One region of the Sporosarcina sp. 6E9 genome, then DNA from elsewhere that is predicted to be linked to it. Evidence: riboswitches for the same ligand, from Rfam matches in the RefSeq annotation. Region 1 holds a riboswitch; each other region holds the start of a gene.
What was found. Region 1 has a riboswitch for lysine ahead of J4G36_RS14670 (Na+/H+ antiporter NhaC family protein). Riboswitches for the same ligand answer to the same signal wherever they lie in the genome.
Positions count from the first base shown of each region.

Region 2: another riboswitch for lysine. It lies ahead of dapA (4-hydroxy-tetrahydrodipicolinate synthase); the one in region 1 lies ahead of J4G36_RS14670 (Na+/H+ antiporter NhaC family protein).
Region 3: another riboswitch for lysine. It lies ahead of J4G36_RS03650 (aspartate kinase); the one in region 1 lies ahead of J4G36_RS14670 (Na+/H+ antiporter NhaC family protein).

Region 1 covers NZ_JAGEMN010000004.1:38,719-44,886, forward strand. Annotated here, with positions in the region: gene J4G36_RS14665 (sodium-dependent transporter) at 1-407, opposite strand, end outside; gene J4G36_RS14670 (Na+/H+ antiporter NhaC family protein) at 583-2,169, opposite strand; lysine riboswitch at 2,304-2,488, opposite strand; gene yunB (sporulation protein YunB) at 2,546-3,316, opposite strand; gene J4G36_RS14680 (bifunctional metallophosphatase/5'-nucleotidase) at 3,331-4,722, opposite strand; gene J4G36_RS14685 (sulfite exporter TauE/SafE family protein) at 4,738-5,562, opposite strand; gene sufB (Fe-S cluster assembly protein SufB) at 5,780-6,168, opposite strand, start outside.
Region 2 covers NZ_JAGEMN010000001.1:213,059-219,226, reverse strand. Annotated here, with positions in the region: gene J4G36_RS01305 (LacI family DNA-binding transcriptional regulator) at 1-401, opposite strand, end outside; gene J4G36_RS01300 (hypothetical protein) at 963-1,241, opposite strand; SAM riboswitch class I at 1,317-1,416, opposite strand; gene J4G36_RS01295 (nucleoside deaminase) at 1,478-1,966, opposite strand; lysine riboswitch at 2,165-2,342, shown strand; gene dapA (4-hydroxy-tetrahydrodipicolinate synthase) at 2,467-3,351, shown strand; gene J4G36_RS01285 (immunity 22 family protein) at 3,479-3,865, opposite strand; gene menC (o-succinylbenzoate synthase) at 4,159-5,274, shown strand; partial or broken gene J4G36_RS01275 (DUF600 domain-containing protein) at 5,424-5,666, opposite strand; gene J4G36_RS01270 (hypothetical protein) at 5,822-6,168, opposite strand, start outside.
Region 3 covers NZ_JAGEMN010000001.1:689,439-695,606, forward strand. Annotated here, with positions in the region: gene J4G36_RS03630 (electron transfer flavoprotein subunit beta/FixA family protein) at 1-15, shown strand, start outside; gene J4G36_RS03635 (electron transfer flavoprotein subunit alpha/FixB family protein) at 50-1,024, shown strand; gene trxA (thioredoxin) at 1,932-2,246, shown strand; gene uvrC (excinuclease ABC subunit UvrC) at 2,310-4,100, shown strand; lysine riboswitch at 4,169-4,347, shown strand; gene J4G36_RS03650 (aspartate kinase) at 4,437-5,657, shown strand; gene J4G36_RS03655 (YslB family protein) at 5,702-6,115, opposite strand.

The DNA.
Region 1 (6,168 bases):
AGTTTTAGGACATCCCCAAATAGGAACCCCTTTGTATCTTCCCCCCACGATAAATTAAACGAATACACCGTGTACTTCATTGCCCATGCAATGATTACAGCGTAGTAGGTCGAGATGACGAATGAGACGAAAATTCCCCACCACCCCATCCATTCTGCTCTCTTTCCACCCATTCGGAAAAAAGAAAGCGGTGCAGATCCCCGGTACTTATGCCCGATGGTGAACTCCATTATCAAAATTGGAATTCCTGCAGTAAGTAATGCAAATAAATATGGTATAAAGAATGCGCCTCCGCCGTTCTCGTACGCTACATACGGGAAACGCCAGATGTTTCCGAGTCCTACTGCAGAACCGACTGCCGCCATGATAAAGCCTGCACGGGTACCCCACTGTGATCGTTGTTTCATACGTTTTCCTCCCCCATTAATCTCAAATACAAATCATTTTTCTGAAGATTTAATCACAGTCTTCTAGTTTAGTATAACTACCTATCTGATAATTGTCAAAATACATTTTACTCCATTAATACTATGAAAAAAATAAAGAAGTGATGACAGTTCATCACTTCTTTATTTTCGATTATCATTTAGTTGTAGCGATTTCCTGTTTATTATTCCGCAAAATCAACACTGTAAATAGAATTATTAATATAATAATTACGACAAGTAAGCCAATCCAAATTATGCCCGTAAAACCTAAGACTAAATAACCAATTCCTGCTATCGCGGCACTGATTAAAGCATAAGGTAATTGCGTCGCAACATGATCTATGTGGTTACAACCAGCACCCGTAGACGAAAGAATCGTTGTATCAGATATCGGCGAACAATGATCTCCAAAAACTGCTCCGGCAAGAACAGCAGCTAACGCTGGCAATAACATTTCAGGTGCTGCGTCAATCATAATTTGGGCAGCAATCGGAATTAGAATACCGAATGACCCCCAAGAAGTACCTGTGGAGAAGGCCATTAAACCGGCAAGGATAAACATGATGACCGGTAAAAATGCAACAGGTAGATTTGCATTCGTCACAACTCCAGACAAATACAAGCCTGTTTCTAACACTGCAATTAAATCGGTTAATGCCCATGCAAAAATTAAGATGAAAACCGCAGGTAACATAGCTTTTAATCCACTAACAAGTGCACGGCCCATAAGTGCATAACTAGCTGTTTCGTTTTGCTTCATTTTCAACAGATACAAACTACCCGCTAAGATTGCGCCTGCTAAACCGCCTGTTACTAAGGATAATGGAACGTCCGTATTTTCAAATATCGACCAAATACTAATGTCCAATCCATCAGCGACACTTGCCAAATAGCCAGTCCACACCATCATCAAAAGTGTCACCGCGACTAATGCAACAATCGGTGCGACTAGGTCTTTCACTCGGCCATGTGAATGCACCGGGAAATCTTCTTTCAATTGTCCTGGAATCTCTTTGTCAGGGCTGTATAATTGGCCTGTTTCAGTTGCAAGCTTTTCATGTTTTTTCATTTCAAATAAATCAATGTCCGTCCAAGCAAAGAAGAAGACGATAGCAAGTGTTGTAATGACATAAAAGTTCATCGGTGCCATCATAATAAATGCCGATAACGGTGAATAGTTAATCGCAGCAGCCCCACCGAAAATCAATGCAAGTTGTCCTATTAAATAAGCTCCCCAACTTGATATCGGCGAAACAACACATATAGGTGCTGACGTTGAATCTATAAAATATGCAAGTTTCGCACGTGAAATTTTATGCTGATCCGTTATCGGTCGAGCGATTTGCCCAACAGCAAGTGAATTAAAGTAATCATCTACGAATATAATAATTCCAAGGAAAACGGTTAGCAGCTTTGCGCCACGTTTCGTTTTTATCCGATGCAAAGCCCACTCAGCAAACGCACGGCTTCCACCAGACAAACTTACAAAGGCAGTAATAACACCTAACAGAAGGATAAATAACATAATATAAATCGTATATGTATTTAAAGCGCCTTCCTCCCAAAAGGAGACAATCATCGCATTCCATAGATTTTGTAAAGATTCCATCGGTGAAAAGGACGCGACTAATAATGCGGCAGAAACAATTCCTGCACCAAGTGACAGCAGAACCCTTCTCGTTGCCAATACCATGAGTATGGCAATTAACGGCGGTAATATAGACAACCATGTTCCAATCATTCTGTATTTCCTCCATTTCGTAAGGTGAGGTATTTAGGAATTAAAAAAACCGGTCCATTCGCATACTAAATGCATTGGGAACCGGCTTTCTCTACGTTATCGTTTTGTTGGATAAATTGATAATTATCAAACGCACGATTTGTAGCTCATCATACGCGCATTTATTCGCAATATGACAGTGTCATCCCTATTCGGAATGACCCCAGCTTAAGCGGATTGACAAGTCACTTAAACTTCGGCAAAGCTTCCTTTTACACACGGTCTTCGAATGTCATTCTCGCGTGTGTGACTCATAAGCAATGCAGCCTCTACCCTATCGATATTTTTTTCTATAGCTAATACTAACATGATTTACTCGAAATTTCAACATGACCATTTACTCCCCTTGAGGAAGTGGTACTGGAACTTCGAATTGCGCGCCCCCTGCACCATCACCGGAACTGAAAATATGCGGTACAGCTCCCTGAACTAAACCAATTGCAACGGGAATTTTCTGTTCGACAACAGCTGTTTTCGTTGCGAGTGGGACAATAATCTCTACATTTACCCGTAGTATAATATTTACTTCAATATAAGCATTATTTATCCCAAATTGTTCTATCGATGCTGCTACATTTGCTTGCACGTCCCCGATCACGTGAAAGCGAATTGGAATTTTCGGCCCAAGGTTTCCTAACAACGGAATCCCTGTCGCCTGCCCTAACGGCAAATAAAAGACAACACCGCCTTGATCTTCCATTTTCACTGGGTCATATTCTATATCATCAAGTGGCAACATATCTAGGTTCCCAGCTTCTGCTTGTGCCAAATGCATCTCAACTAAATTTCTTGTATCGGCTAATACTCTATTAATAATTTCCGTATTGAATTTAGTTGTCACCATATTTGAAGTTTCCGTTGGGACATGTTCAATGATGTCATTGACGTCTAGGATATTGGCAATCCTCGTACTAATCGCTTGATTAATGACGTGTGCTGCAATTTTTCGCGTTTGGATTTCTGCATATCGAACATAAGTTGGCGTAAGTCTTGCATTAACCAAAAAGAAGAAAAAAACAATCGCCAATAAGATTGCTGGGATTAAAAGCGGCATCAAACTGCGCTTTCGGCGCTTGGATTTTCGTCTTACCTGTCCTTGTAATCTCAAAACGACTCCTCCTGCTATAGATTATGCTTAGAAGGAGCCGATGATTCTTTGAAATATTTACGTCCATAGTCACTTGCAATATCTCGTATTAATTCGGGCATATAATAATCCTTTTTTGCGTGTTGAAGCGATGGAAAAAAGAAGCCAAAAGTAAACATATCAAGTGTGGCTAGTGTATAAATCTCGCCCGGCACTACTTCGCGATTACCCGCGAACAGTTGCCCGTGTCTATTTTTATATAATCTTTCATAGATCATTGCGCCCATTAGCGCCCCTCGGAATCCTAATCCCTTAACCGTGATCTGTGGCCAGTCTTCATTCAACGATAACTCGTGGATTTTCAGCAACTCAGTTCCTTCTAGCGGTATCACACAGACATTGATCGGGTGAGGAAGTATTGAATGCATATTCTCTTTTGTTACCCAGCCTTTATCTAAACTACCAAGAAATATTCCAGCATTAAAGATAGCGCAATCCGCTTTTGTATAATCAATTAAAGCACGCCCAAAAAAAGCAGATAACGGACTCGGCGCAAACAAATTTTGCTTTAACGGACTTGGATTATAAAAAAGCTTTTCTTGCATCGCTTGTTTCCCTAATTCCAGTACCGCATTCAGATTTTGAACATCATCATCGTTAACCGGGAGCGTTTCAGACGGATATAAAGTAGCGCTCATATTATCAATCCTACGCCTCACTTCGTCGAACACAATTGAAACATGGCCTGTGTAGTCCCCATACTTCCCTGTCGCTGCTAGCAGGGTATTCCCAACAAACTCGCCTTCAGTGAATAGGTGATGCGTATGGGCTCCTAATATAACGTCAATGTGGGGACACGCTTTTGCCAACTCTTCGTCCTCGGTAACACCCATATGCGATAAGCAAATAATAATATCTGTCTGCGTCGCAATTTTCTCTGCGATTTCTATTAATTTCTCCCGCGGCGGTAATATCCTCCACCCCAATGTTGCATAGAACTGCTTATATAGTGCTGTCGCACCGATCACGCCAACTTTCGTTCCTCTGTCAGTTTCATATATTTTATACTCGGTCGCCCAATGCGGATATTCGCCATCCAAATCCACCAGATTCCCTAGAATTACATCAAATTCAGCATCGTCATATAACGAAGAAAGGGCTTCTTTGGACATCGTAATGCCTTCATTATTTCCAATCGTCACCGCATCATAGCCGGCTTCATTGAGTAGGCGAATATTACCTTTTCCCTTAGTTCCTTCTGTAAAAGGATGTGAACGATCAACATTATCACCGATATCGAATAGATAGAAGGCATCTCCTGCCGCTATGTGCGCTTGTCTTTTATCAATCAGAAGGCGATGAATCTGTGGCCAGTTTTCAAAATGACTATGAATATCATTTGTATGATAAATATGTATTGTCTCCATTATAAAACCTCCAATTTACCCCCAAATACCATCCACAATCGAACGAATTCCGAGCAGAAGAAGTATAATTCGTAAAGCGAAAACGAGTGTTTCGGATTTCATTTTCTGGTTTAACTTTGCCCCTAGCTTCGCCCCAATATACGCCGCTGGAATAACCGGTATCGTATAGATCCAAGGTACGTTGCCAAGTGATATATGTGTAATTGAATTCACGATTGCCGATAAGAAGACCATGAACATCGAAGTCCCAACTGCAACATGAGGTGGGAATAAAAACAATAAAATCATAGCTGGAACGATGATCGAACCGCCGCCGATTCCAAATAACCCGGATGCGAATCCAACGCCAAATGTTAATAATAATGCAAACCAAACCGGGTAGCCGTATGTATAGGACTTTCCGAAGTTATCTGTGAAATCACGTGTTTTTCCACGTTTTACGAACCAGCTGACTGGTTTCAAATAATTACGAACGAGTAGCAGTATGGATAATAGAATAAGTAAAATACCAAAATATAAATTGAATGACGGCAAATCTAATCCTTTATTTACAAATGCACCGAACAGTGTCCCCGGGGCACTACCAGCGAAGAAAATCAAACCACTCCGAAAATCTACTGTTTTTGTTTTAATATTTGTAAGTGTAGAGCCGAGTCCTGTAAAAATCATCATCACGACAGATAAACCGACAACCGTTTGTGGCGTGATTCCAGGAATCCAACCAAGGTTTACGCCAATATAAAGTGTTGCTGGAACAAGAATAATTCCACCACCTAAGCCTACGAGTGCGCCAATGATGCCTGCTGATAAAGCAATGATCGCTAATAATATAAATTCCATTACCTACTCCCCCTTCAGTATTAAATTATTGAATACTCTCATCCTATCATATATTTAGTGGTTTATTCTGTAAATAATTGTTGAATGGCGAAAAACGACCACCGGATTGATTTGATTTCGCCTATATTACCCACTTGTGAATAAAATATAAAGCCAAAGATAAAAAAACACTGACACAAGTATTGCTGTGTCAGTGTTCCTATCTATTTATGTGGAATTAACCAATAGAACCTTCCATCTCGAATTTAATCAAGCGGTTCATTTCTACTGCGTATTCCATCGGTAGTTCTTTTGTGAATGGCTCGATGAAGCCTAGTACGATCATTTCAATTGCTTCTAGTTCAGGAACACCGCGGCTCATTAAGTAGAAGAGCTGCTCTTCCGAAACTTTAGAAACACTTGCTTCGTGCTCAAGTGAAATGTTGTCGTTTAGGATTTCGTTATATGGAATTGTATCAGATATCGAAATGTCATCCATTAATAACGCGTCACACTCAACTCGTGAGCTAGCGCCATCTGCATTACGACCGAAATGAACGATACCACGGTATGTTCCTTTTCCGCCGCCATGAGAAATGGACTTAGAAACGATTGTAGAGGACGTAT
Region 2 (6,168 bases), on a different contig from region 1:
ATCTTTTTATTATCTTTTCTCACAGATGCAACAATAATTCCATCAACACGTTTTCCAATTAATGTTTGGATTGATCGGTCAAAACTACTTTCATCTGAATCAGTATCCACAATGATTACATCATAATCATAATCTCTTGCTTCTCTTAAGATAATATGCGCAGTTTCAGCGTAAAAGGGGTTTGAAATATTTCCTACGATTAAACCTATTGTCCGCGTTTTATTATTCGCTAAACTTCTTGCAATTTCGTCCGGTGTGAAACCTAGTTCATCTACCGCAGCAAGAACCCTTTCTCTCGTTGACTTTTTCACATGCGAATAATTATTCAATACTCTGGAAACAGTTGATTGGGAAACCCCTGCCCGTTTTGCCACATCATATGCATTTACTCTTTCTTTCATTTTGTATGACCCCATCTTAATATTTAATTTTTGAATGCGGATTCAAAAACGATATTGTTAATTAATTTAACACACCGCACAATGTGTTACAAGTCAGAATTTATTATTTACTCTAATATATCTAAAAATAGGGCTTTCGTATGGGTGCATTTCAATAATTCCCACTACTCTTATTACGGCGTCTCCAATTAATAATTAAACTTTTCTCAAATACACCTCGACCTCTATTCATTGTTTTATCATTTTATAAAAACACCTAAATTAAACCCCCATAAACGTTAGACTCCTACTAACATTTACGGGTTTGTTTTGTCGAAATATACAATTGACTCATCTATTTCTGTGCGTTACAAATGGCTGCTCCGTTTAATCTAGAGAATTGCTGATAAAGTAAATTAAATAGTTCCCTAGCTATTGGAAAATCAGGATCATCAAATTGTATGACCTATTGAAAATAATTGATAGCCATAATCCGATAAACGAATAGCAATAATTCATTTCTATGTTAAAAAACCTTCATTTTTCGATAATATATCGAATCTGTAGATGTTTAGCTAACCATTAAATCGCAGCGTGACCACCAAATACACTCGTTTTTAAGATACGTCTTCTTTCAGTAACTACTGCAGTTAAACGGTCAATTTCTGCTTGCAACGATTCAATTTCCGCCAACTCTTCCTGTATTTCTGCCCTAGAGATACTGTCACCAAGTTCGTAATAAGCGATTTCTTTCTCTACTTGTGAAATCTTTTGATGCCTTAACATCGCACCCGCAACTCCAGTTGCCTCTCGACCTTTTAATCGTTCACGTTCCGCATATAACTGTTGTAATTTTTTCATTAAAAACCCTCCAGAAATTTTTTCTAAATAAAAAACTCTTCCCAGTAGAGAGAAGAGTTTGCATACAAAAATTTCTCCTCATCATTCAGGTTCCCCTGTTGGATTTAGCACCTTACCACCTGGCAGGTTGCTGAGACTTCGTCGGGCCAATTCCCTCCATCTCTCTCAATAAGTTAAGAGTTTATTATTTAGTTCCTTGGAGTATACCACAACCGGAGTTTTCTGTCAATTGGGATTTAACGTTTCCCCGCGTAAAACTGACGGTGGAGTTCGCGAACTTCCTCCGCGAGTTCAGGAACCGGCCCATCTACTCTAGTATCACGAATAACATCTTCAATCGCCAGATTACGAACGCGCGATTGCGCTACGTCAACCCCCATTTCGCTCAACCACTGGACCAGTTGTTTGGACGAGCTGACATATACAATTCGACCTAAACCGACCCAACCGTGGGCCGCAGCACACATTGGGCAATGTTCACCCGAAGTGTACACTGTCGCCTGCTCTCGATCTTCCATCGTCATATTCTCGGCTGCCCAGCGTGCCAAAGCAAATTCTGGGTGTTGTGTGTGATCACCACTTCCAACGTGGTTATGATCTTCTGCAAGCACATCCCCGTTAGCTGACACCAGTACCGAACCAAATGGCTCGTCACCTTTTTCTAGCGCTACGTTCGCTAGTTCGATGCAACGTCGTAGATGCTTCAAGTCTGTATCATTTATCATAAATAATCCTCCTAGTAGTGTTTTTTTGATTGCCACAAATTAGCAGGAGCGAATCACCATGTAAATTCAAGTATAACATTAGATATTTTTGAAGTGCCAAGTATAACGTATTGAAAATTGCAACTCTATTTCACTTGCAAATTCACAAGATTACATGTAGAGTCGTAGTAATTAAACATACTCTTATTTCAAACTTGAAATAAGGATAGAGGCGCAAAAACCATTAGTACACAACTTGAGGATAATAGGATCCAGTGAAGGTTGTGAAAAGGGGAATTTGCCGAAGTGGAGAGAACCTTATTGTCTCGAAGCTGGTTCTGGGTTGAATAAGTCCAGGATTGTCATATAGGAAACTATATGGAGGGCTATCTCATGCAATGAAATAAATGATTATTTCAGAGCAACAACGAGCCCTCGTTGTTGCTTTTTTGCATTCATTTGCAAAATGCCCTTCTCCCTCTGTTTGATCAACAAAATAATTGATAGGATGTGGAGAAAGAATGAATTTCGGACAAATTGCAACAGCTATGGTGACGCCTTTTGACAGGCAAGGAGAAATCGATTTAGAAGCCACAAGAAACTTAATAGAACATTTAATTGAGAATGGAACGGATAGTTTAGTCGTGTCAGGTACGACTGGAGAATCTCCAACTTTAACGACCGAGGAAAAAGTAAAATTATTCAAATTCACAGTAGAAACAGTGAATGGCAGAGTGCCGGTTATTGCCGGAACCGGTTCGAATGACACAAGAGCATCCGTACAATTAACAAGATTAGCGGATGAAACGGGTGTCGATGCGGTAATGCTTGTGACGCCTTACTATAACAAGCCATGTCAAGAAGGACTTTTCCAACATTTTAAAACAATTGCATCAACCACTACTTTACCAATTATGCTTTATAACGTACCTGGGCGATCGGCTGCCAGCATCGATGTCGATACAGTCGTTCGTCTATCGGAAATTCCAAATATTGTAGCTATCAAAGATGCAAGCGGCGATTTAGATGCGATGTCTGAAATAATTGAGCGGACACCGAGAACTTTTTCTTTATACAGCGGTGACGACAGCTTAACAATTCCAGTACTAGCCATCGGCGGAGCAGGCGTAGTATCGGTCGCATCTCATATATTAGGAAATGAAATGCAAACAATGATTCAGCATTTTAATAGAGGCTATATTGAACAAGCAGCTAGGGATCATAGAAAACTCGTGCCGGCAATGAACGCACTCTTTGCTGCCCCAAGCCCATCACCTGTAAAAGCAGCTCTAAATTTAAAAGGGATCCCAGTTGGCAGTACGCGCTTACCAATGATTCCGTTGAATGAAGAACAATTGCTTTCACTGAAACACGCTATAAACTGCTTTGAAGAAGCGACAATCTGATAAAACTCAAAGTATTTTTATTATAAATAAAATGCCAGTCACACAGCATTTCATGTTTGAGTGACTGGTACTACTGAACTGTATAAGAGGAAAAACCTCAGAATGCCAAATGAGGTATGAATCTAAATTACATATATTCTACGGAACCCAAAAACTTAAATTTACTGTTATTAATTATGGTTTCTTTATTATTTCCTTCATATTTAAAGTCATATAATAGAATAACCACATTGTATTTTTCTTGTAATCTGTCATTACAGACTATCAAAAACTTAGGTATTATAACTTCATCATAAGAAAACCCCTCTAAAAGCCGACTAAGTAGGTTATCTCCCACATCGTGAAATTCAGCTTCTCTAATAGCATCGTCATACCTCTTAATACCAAAACTTTGTGCAAACTTTGATGGAATAAAATCGCCTTTCTCTGTATAAAATATTTCTAGTAATTTTTCCAATTCCACTGAAGAATTGGCTTTCCCTCCCCATAATGAGACAAACCCTTCCTTTTGCATAAGCTACCTCCACCCTCTAGTGCTACATCAGAACCGCAGGATTCCCCCACACCTATTTACCAATACCCTTACAACTACTTTTTGCACTTGCTTTAGTCGTTCATTGCCATAACTATCTTGGGGATCTCACTTAACCAAGGTACAAAACCGAGAATTAGTGAATAAATATAATGTATCTAGTTCTTTTTTGCTCCCTACTACATTCCAATTATAGCTCTTTAATGTTTGGAGTAAAAAACATGACACGATTGGTCATTTCCTCGGATCATACAAATTAAAAAGGAGATATATTTATGAAGATTACTGAAGTCAATGTGTACAAAATGACAATGAACATGCGACATCCATTTACCACAAGCTTTGGTACGCAGCAACTGAGAGAGTTTGCATTAGTTGAAGTGAAAAGCGACAATGGGATTACCGGCTGGGGCGAATGCGTGACAATGAAAGAACCCCTATACATTGAAGAATTCACAGATGCTAGTCTACTCATGTTGGAAAAATTTCTTATCCCAATCGTTCTTAATAACGACATTGAACATCCGGACGACTTAGAAAAACTCTTTAAACCATTTAAACGCAATCATCTAGCCAAATCATCCATAGAAGGCGCGATATGGGACTTATACGCGAAAGAAAATAATCTGTCACTCGCCCAAGTATTGGGTGGCAAAAAATCTTCAATTGAAGTTGGGATAAGTCTAGGGATTGAAAAGAATATAAATGATTTACTCACGAATATTCAAGAAAGAGTCGATGAAAATTATCGACGAATTAAAGTGAAAATAGCCCCCGGCAAAGACATTCAAATTGTAGATAGCATTAGGCAAAAGTTTCCCGATATCTCTTTAATGGTAGATGCGAATTCTGCCTATACATTAAAAGACGTGGAAACATTAAAAAAACTTGATCAATTCAACTTGATGATGATTGAGCAGCCATTAACAGCTGGGGATTTAATCGATCATGCAAAATTACAAAAAGAAATCGATACCCCCTTCTGTCTTGACGAAAGTATCTATTCTTATGATGACGCTAGACAAGCGATCGAACTGGGAAGCTGTAAAATAATAAATATAAAGATTGGAAGAGTCGGAGGCTTAACGCAAGCGAAGAAAATTCATGATTTATGCCAGGAAAATAATATCCCATTATGGTGCGGCGGAATGCTTGAGTCAGGCGTTGGACGTGCACATAATATTGCGATTACATCTTTAGATAATTTCATATTACCAGGAGACACGGCAGCTTCCTCAAGGTATTGGCATAAAGACATTATAAAACCTGAGGTAGTTGTTGAAAACGGCAGACTTAAAGTACCAGAAGGCTTAGGAATTGGTTATGAAGTAGATATGGAAGAGGTGTTAAAACATACAACTGAAAAACTCACCTTTAAATACAATGCTTAATTTTGAAGTGTGGCGCTAATCTCCCCTACTCGAAATGGGCGCAGATCTTTACAAAGGAATCGCGCCCGATTGCGACACAGTGAAACTTGGTCTTTGAGTCATTAAGAATGCATTATTAACAAATCTTCTGGCAAGTTGCCCTTCATCTGAATTAATTTCAACTCTGTTGGCATATCTCTTCCGTACTCCTTGCACAATTCTTCAATTTTTTCGATATCATCATTTATGATATTTAATACCGTAAACTGTCGTTCTGTAGACACATCAAGTCGTTCGTTTCCATTCCCCACCGCATCATTCACTTTATGAGACTCTACACATTTATTATTTATTAAATAAAAGAAACTGCTCGATATCATACCTTCTTCACATGATCCATATAGATATACTTTATATCTGCTTGCAACCCACTAAATATGCAAGGGTAAACACATTCCCTATCTCACCCTCTGGTTCTATATCATGAATCCAAAAATATATCTTATCCTCTTAAAAGACAAATTGCCAATCAAGGTTTCAAGATCTAGTAATTCAGTTAGAAGTATGACTAAAAATCAAAAATTTGGTAAGTAACTGACCCTTTATTGCCGTCTACTAATGCACCACCAGGTTCGTATTCACCGATTGATATCATGACTAAGTAATCGCCATAACTAATTTGACCAAATGCAGAATAAAGGCCGGTATCCTCATCCACTTCTTCCGCTAAAATCCCATCAGGATCAATAGCTGCGATTTCTTTATTAAAGCGGGCAACCATTGCCGGAATATCAGCCTCCGACGCCTCCAAAACGACAGACCGCATTGCTCCTCCGTCCATATCCAGAATCACTATAAATTCGCTTGGTCGCGGCAACCATTCAGGAAAATCTTGAACTTCTGTTTCTCGCTCCA
Region 3 (6,168 bases), on a different contig from region 1:
GCTAAAGTAATCTAAACGATAGAGATAACGTAATTAGGAGGGACAGGAAATGTCTAAAAAAGTTTTAGTTCTTGGGGAAACACGCGAAGGTGCTCTACGAAATGTATCATTTGAGGCGATTGCGGCAGCCAAACAAATTTCTGGCGGTGGGGAAGTCGTCGGAGTTTTACTGGGCGATTCAGTTCAATCCGTCGCAGCAGAAATGATTCAATATGGTGCGGATCGAATTGTAACGGTAGAACATGCTAATTTAAAACAATATACATCAGACGGCTATAGTCAAGGTTTTATGGCGGTCTATGAACAAGAAAATCCAGACGTAATTGTCTTTGGTCATACAGCTTTAGGGAAAGATCTTTCTCCTAAAATTGCTAGTAAACTATCATCGGGACTGATTTCAGATGTTACGGCGATCGAAGGGGAAGACGACGATTCAGTTTTCATTCGTCCAATCTATTCTGGTAAAGCATTTGAAAAAGTGAAAACTAAGGAAGGTTTGTTATTCGTGACAATTCGACCGAATAACATTGCTACACTTGAAAAAGATGAAAGCCGCACGGGTGATGTTTCTTCTGTGGAAGTAGATGTCAAAGACTTACGTACGATTATTGCGGAAGTTGTTCGGAAGTCAACTGAGGGCGTTGATATGTCAGAGGCTAAAGTTGTTGTTGCAGGTGGCCGTGGCGTGCGTAGTGCAGAAGGCTTTGAGCCGCTGCAAGAGCTTGCTAATCTGCTTGGCGGTGCAATTGGTGCTTCACGTGGTGCGTGTGATGCGGATTACTGTGACTATTCGTTGCAGATTGGTCAGACAGGTAAAGTAATCACGCCTGATCTTTATATCGGTGTCGGAATTTCAGGTGCAATCCAACATATGGCTGGCATGTCAAACTCTAAAATCATTGTTGCAATCAATAAAGATCCAGAAGCTGAGATCTTCAAAGTAGCAGATTACGGAATCGTCGGCGACCTATTCGAAGTAATTCCGTTGATGATTGAAGAAGTTAAGAAATTGAAAGCGAATTAAGATTAGCTAGTTAAATTATTATACCTATACCTGTTACTTGAATGGTTCACTATTCAAGTAACAGGTTTTTTAATTGAACCGTTGATTTGCGTTCCAGGCGGACGCGTTCCACGGGGCGGGCGGTGAGCCTGCTCGGTCGCTAGCGCTCCACTGCGGGGTCTCACCAAAGGAGAAATGAACTTCTTTCTCCATATGTCCCGCTTCATCCCGCTGGAGTCGCCGCCCTCCACGCAAATCAACTAATTTCATTGAATTGGGCCAGTTAATTAACGATGTCTAATTAACGAGTTGCTTAGTCATCAGTTTTTATGTGGTTAGAAGGTCCCGACTTGCAAGCAAAATCATTTGTGTGCAAGCAAATGTCGTGTAAGTGCAACCAAAACCCTTTCAAGTGCAAGGAAAACCCGTCTGAGTGCAAGCAAACCGGTAATTAGTGCAAGCAAAATAATAACGTAGATAATGCTGCACTATTCATGTCCCCATTTTTTTATTAGATCCGTTTCTGTGGGAGTCGCCACCCTGCACTCCAATCAACTAATATCATTATATAAAGAAGGATGCTCAGTCCCCACTTTCAAATGTGGAAATTCATTTGTATTGAATACGTATAAATAAAAAAATCTTAGCTATACAGGTATTGATAGAATTTTAAGATTAAAAATCTACAACAATAGAAACGTCAATTAACTACAAACAACAATCCAGTGTAGGCTTCTTGCGGAAGTCATCAACCAAGTGCGGAAAGATACAGTTCAATCTTTTCCTAGCGCCGTAGTGAATTTCAAAGCATATAACTGAATAAAAATTCCCAAGTACAAATTTCCCTACATAGGCATATATTTCGAGTCTAATTTTGTCGCGTGTTACAATTAAATAGAAGTTGTAGATAAAAGGAGGAATTTTTTAAATGGCTATTATTAATGCAAGCGATAAAGATTTCGCAGAAAACGTTAAAGAAGGCGTAGTACTTGTAGATTTCTGGGCACCTTGGTGCGGACCGTGTAAAATGATTGCTCCGGTTCTTGAAGAACTTGACGGAGAAATTGAAGGTAAAGCGAAGATTGTAAAAGTAGACGTTGATGAAAACCAAGGAACTGCTGGAGAATATGGCATTATGTCAATTCCGACGCTACTCCTTTTCAAAGACGGCGAAGTCGTTGACAAAGTTGTCGGCTTCCAACCAAAAGAAGCGCTAGCACAACTAATCGAAAAACACGCGTAACATGAAAGTATTCAAAACTGGGTTCCTCTATAGGTTCCCAGTTTTTTAGTAGGTGAAATATAAATGAATGATTATCTAAAAGAAAAATTAGCCATTCTTCCTGATCACCCTGGCTGTTATTTAATGAAAGATCGCCAAGGGACTATTATTTATGTTGGAAAAGCAAAGGTATTGAAGCAACGTGTTCGTAGTTATTTTACGGGAAGTCATGACGGGAAAACACAGCGACTTGTCACTGAAATAGTCGATTTTGAAACGATTATCACTTCTTCAGATATCGAAGCGCTCGTTCTTGAATTAAACTTAATTAAGCAATATGACCCTAAATATAACGTCATGTTAAAAGACGATAAATCATATCCATATTTGAAAATAACGGCAGAACGTCATCCGAAATTAGTAATTACGAGACGTGTCCAAAAAGGTAAAGGGAAGTATTTTGGTCCGTATCCGAACGCTTTCGCGGCAACCGAAACAAAAAAGCTACTCGACCGTATTTATCCTTATCGAAAATGTGAAGTATTACCGAATCGGGCGTGTCTCTACTACCATCTTGGGCAATGTCTTGCACCGTGTATTAACGAGGTCGAAGAAGATACCTATAAAGAAATGACGCTCAATATAACCCGGTTTTTAAACGGCGGATATAAAGAAGTGAAAAAAGACTTGACCGAGAAAATGACTTTGGCCGCAGAAGCCCTTGAGTTTGAACGCGCAAAAGAATATCGGGATCAAATTACAAACATCGAAATGGTCATGGAAAAACAAACGATGACGATGAATGATTTTACGGATCGTGATATTTTTGGCTACGCTGTTGATAAAGGTTGGATGTGCGTTCAAGTATTTTTTGTTCGTCAAGGAAAGTTGATCGAGCGCGACGTTTCGATATTCCCGCTGTATCAAGATCCAGATGAAGAAATGCTAACATTTATCGGCCAGTTTTATTCCGTGTCCAATCATATAAAACCTAGGGAGATATTACTTCCAACGACCGTCGATGCGGAAATTGTACGAAAGTTACTTGATATTAATGTCTATATTCCGCAACGTGGGAAAAAGAAAAGCCTTGTGGATCTTGCGACTAAAAACGCGAAAATATCGTTATCTGAAAAGTTCCAGCTGATTGAGCGCCAAGAGTCGCGTACAATTGGAGCGTGTGAGGATCTTGGTGAAGCGATGAACATTGCAGTACCTTTCCGTATCGAGGCTTTTGATAATTCACATACGTACGGAGCAGATCCAGTATCTGCAATGGTTTCATTTGTAGACGGCAAACCGAACCGAAAAGATTATCGAAAATATAAAACGAAAACTGCCGCGATGCATGACGATTATGCTGCGATGCGCGAAGTCGTTCGACGCAGATATACGCGAGTATTAAAAGAGGAATTGCCATTACCGGATTTAATTGTTATTGACGGCGGGAAAGGGCATATGGAAGTTGCGCGTAGCGTGATTGAGGATGAACTTGGTTTATCGATACCGATTGCCGGACTTGCAAAAGATGATAAACACCAAACTTCACAACTTTTATATGGGAATCCGATTGAAGTTGTTCCGCTAAAGAGTACTAGCGAAGCATTTTATCTATTGCAACGTATTCAAGATGAAGTGCATCGTTTCGCCATTACCTTCCATAGACAACGACGAGGGGCGAATTCAATAACTTCAGTACTCGATGATATTCCAGGCGTTGGTCCAAAAAGAAAAACACAATTGCTAAAACATTTTGGATCGGTGAAAAAGATTCGTGAAGCTTCTTCTTCAGAATTGCAAGAATCGGGTATGCCAAAAAGTTTAGCAGAATCGATAGAAACCTATTTTCAAGAAGAATTGCAAAGTGAAAAATAATGTGATAAAGTGAATTCACTGAATTTCTTTCACTAGTTGAAGTTTATTCACAATAGAATAACCCTCTTAGTGAGGATAGAGGCGCGGATGCAAAGAGTATATTCCATGAAGGTGACAGCCTAATGATTGGGATGGAAAGGTGTATTTGCCGAAGTATGTGATTGCCTGTTAGCGATTGCCTACTGGATTTTCGTTGAATAAGCGGAAATTTGTCAGGAAATATATTACCTGGAGAGCTATCCCGACGGAGACGCTTCTTAGGCGTATCCCAAATCGGACCAGCTCTCATATACATATGGGGGCTGTTTTTGCGTACAGGAGAAAGTCGGTGGAGTTTTGGAACGTATTGTTATGAAATTTGGCGGAACATCAGTTGCAAATGAAGAACGAATTGAACGGGCGGCTTCGTTAATTGTTGACGAAGTCAGGCGGGGTAAACAAGTAGCTGTCGTCGTTTCTGCGATGGGCAAAACGACGGATGATTTATTAGCGTTAGCAAAAGGCGTCAATGCCAATGCCGAGCGTCGGGAACTTGATATGTTAATATCGACGGGCGAACAAGTGACTGCCTCTTTACTAGCCATGGCCGTTTCGGCTAAAGGAATTCCCGCGAACTCGTTTACAGGCTGGCAAGCAGGTTTGCAAACTGAATCGGTGCATGGAAATGCGCGAATTGAAAACGTGGAACCCAAAAAAGTAAACAAAATTCTTGAATCTGGCGGCGTTGCTGTCATTACAGGCTTTCAAGGAATTGATCAAGAAGGCGAGTTGACAACGCTGGGTCGTGGGGGCTCCGATACAAGTGCAGTAGCGATTGCAATTGCGCTTGAGGCATCATGTTGTGACATTTATACAGACGTTGAAGGTGTCTTTACGACAGACCCAAGAGTAATTAGCGATGCACGAAAACTTCTTGAAATATCATATGATGAAATGCTTGAACTCGCTAATTTAGGGGCAGGCGTGCTTCATCCAAGAGCGATAGAATTCGCTAAAAATCATAATTTGACACTAAGAGTACGTCCAGCACATGTTGACGGGGCAGGGACTGTGATTAAGGAGGAAATCGAATTGGAAAACAATCTTATCGTGCGTGGTGTCGCTTTTGAAAATGAAATTGTTCGCATTACAGTGATGTATGATGTTCCATACAACGGATCACTTGCGAATGTTTTCACGAAGCTCGCAGAACATCATATTAATGTTGACATTATCGTACAAACAATCATGGAGGGCGAGCAACCTTCAGTTTCCTTTTCGATTAAAAACGAAGATTTTGCAGAGGCAGTAAATGTTTTGGAAATGAACAAACATGAACTCGGTTATCGCCGTGCTGATTTTGAAGTCGGCTTAGCAAAAGTATCGATTGTCGGAAGTGGAATGGTGTCAAATCCAGGCGTCGCAGCCAAAATGTTCGACACATTACGTAATGCGTCCGTTCCTATAAAAATGGTCAGCACATCGGAAATTAAAATTTCTGTCGTCATTCCAGGATCAGATACGGAAAAGGCTGTTGCTGTTTTACATAAAGAATTCAGTCTGGCAAATGTATATTAAATGATAAAAGGCAGCATCTACAATGAGATGCTGCCTTTGTTGTTTCATATTTTTGTTTTCAAGTCCCATTTTACATGAAATTGTACATATTCGCCTTTATGGATTTGTTCGGCAAAACATTCGGTGAGAACGCCGTTTACTTTTTGATACTGCTCGGCAATAAAACCAGATTCTAGATGATAGGTTCGTTCTTGAATTTTCAATGAATAGGATTCATTTGTTAGTTTGTAAAAGGCTTCGTGTTTGGAAAGTTTTTCAAGTGTCAGGGTACCCCATCCGGCTTCTACAAAGAAAGAGGGGAGTTCATCAGTTGTGAATATCGGGAACTTCCGCGCAATTTCTTTCCCAGCCCAATAAAGTATTTCTGCTTCATTATTACCTAGAATGCTAGGCAAGACATGATCACGAATAATTTCATAGCCGAATCGAGTCGGCGTTCCGCTATTGATAGTTTTCATTTTTGCATGCAATCCTTCCAAAAAAGTGGTAGCTAACTAGAGAAGTTAATTGT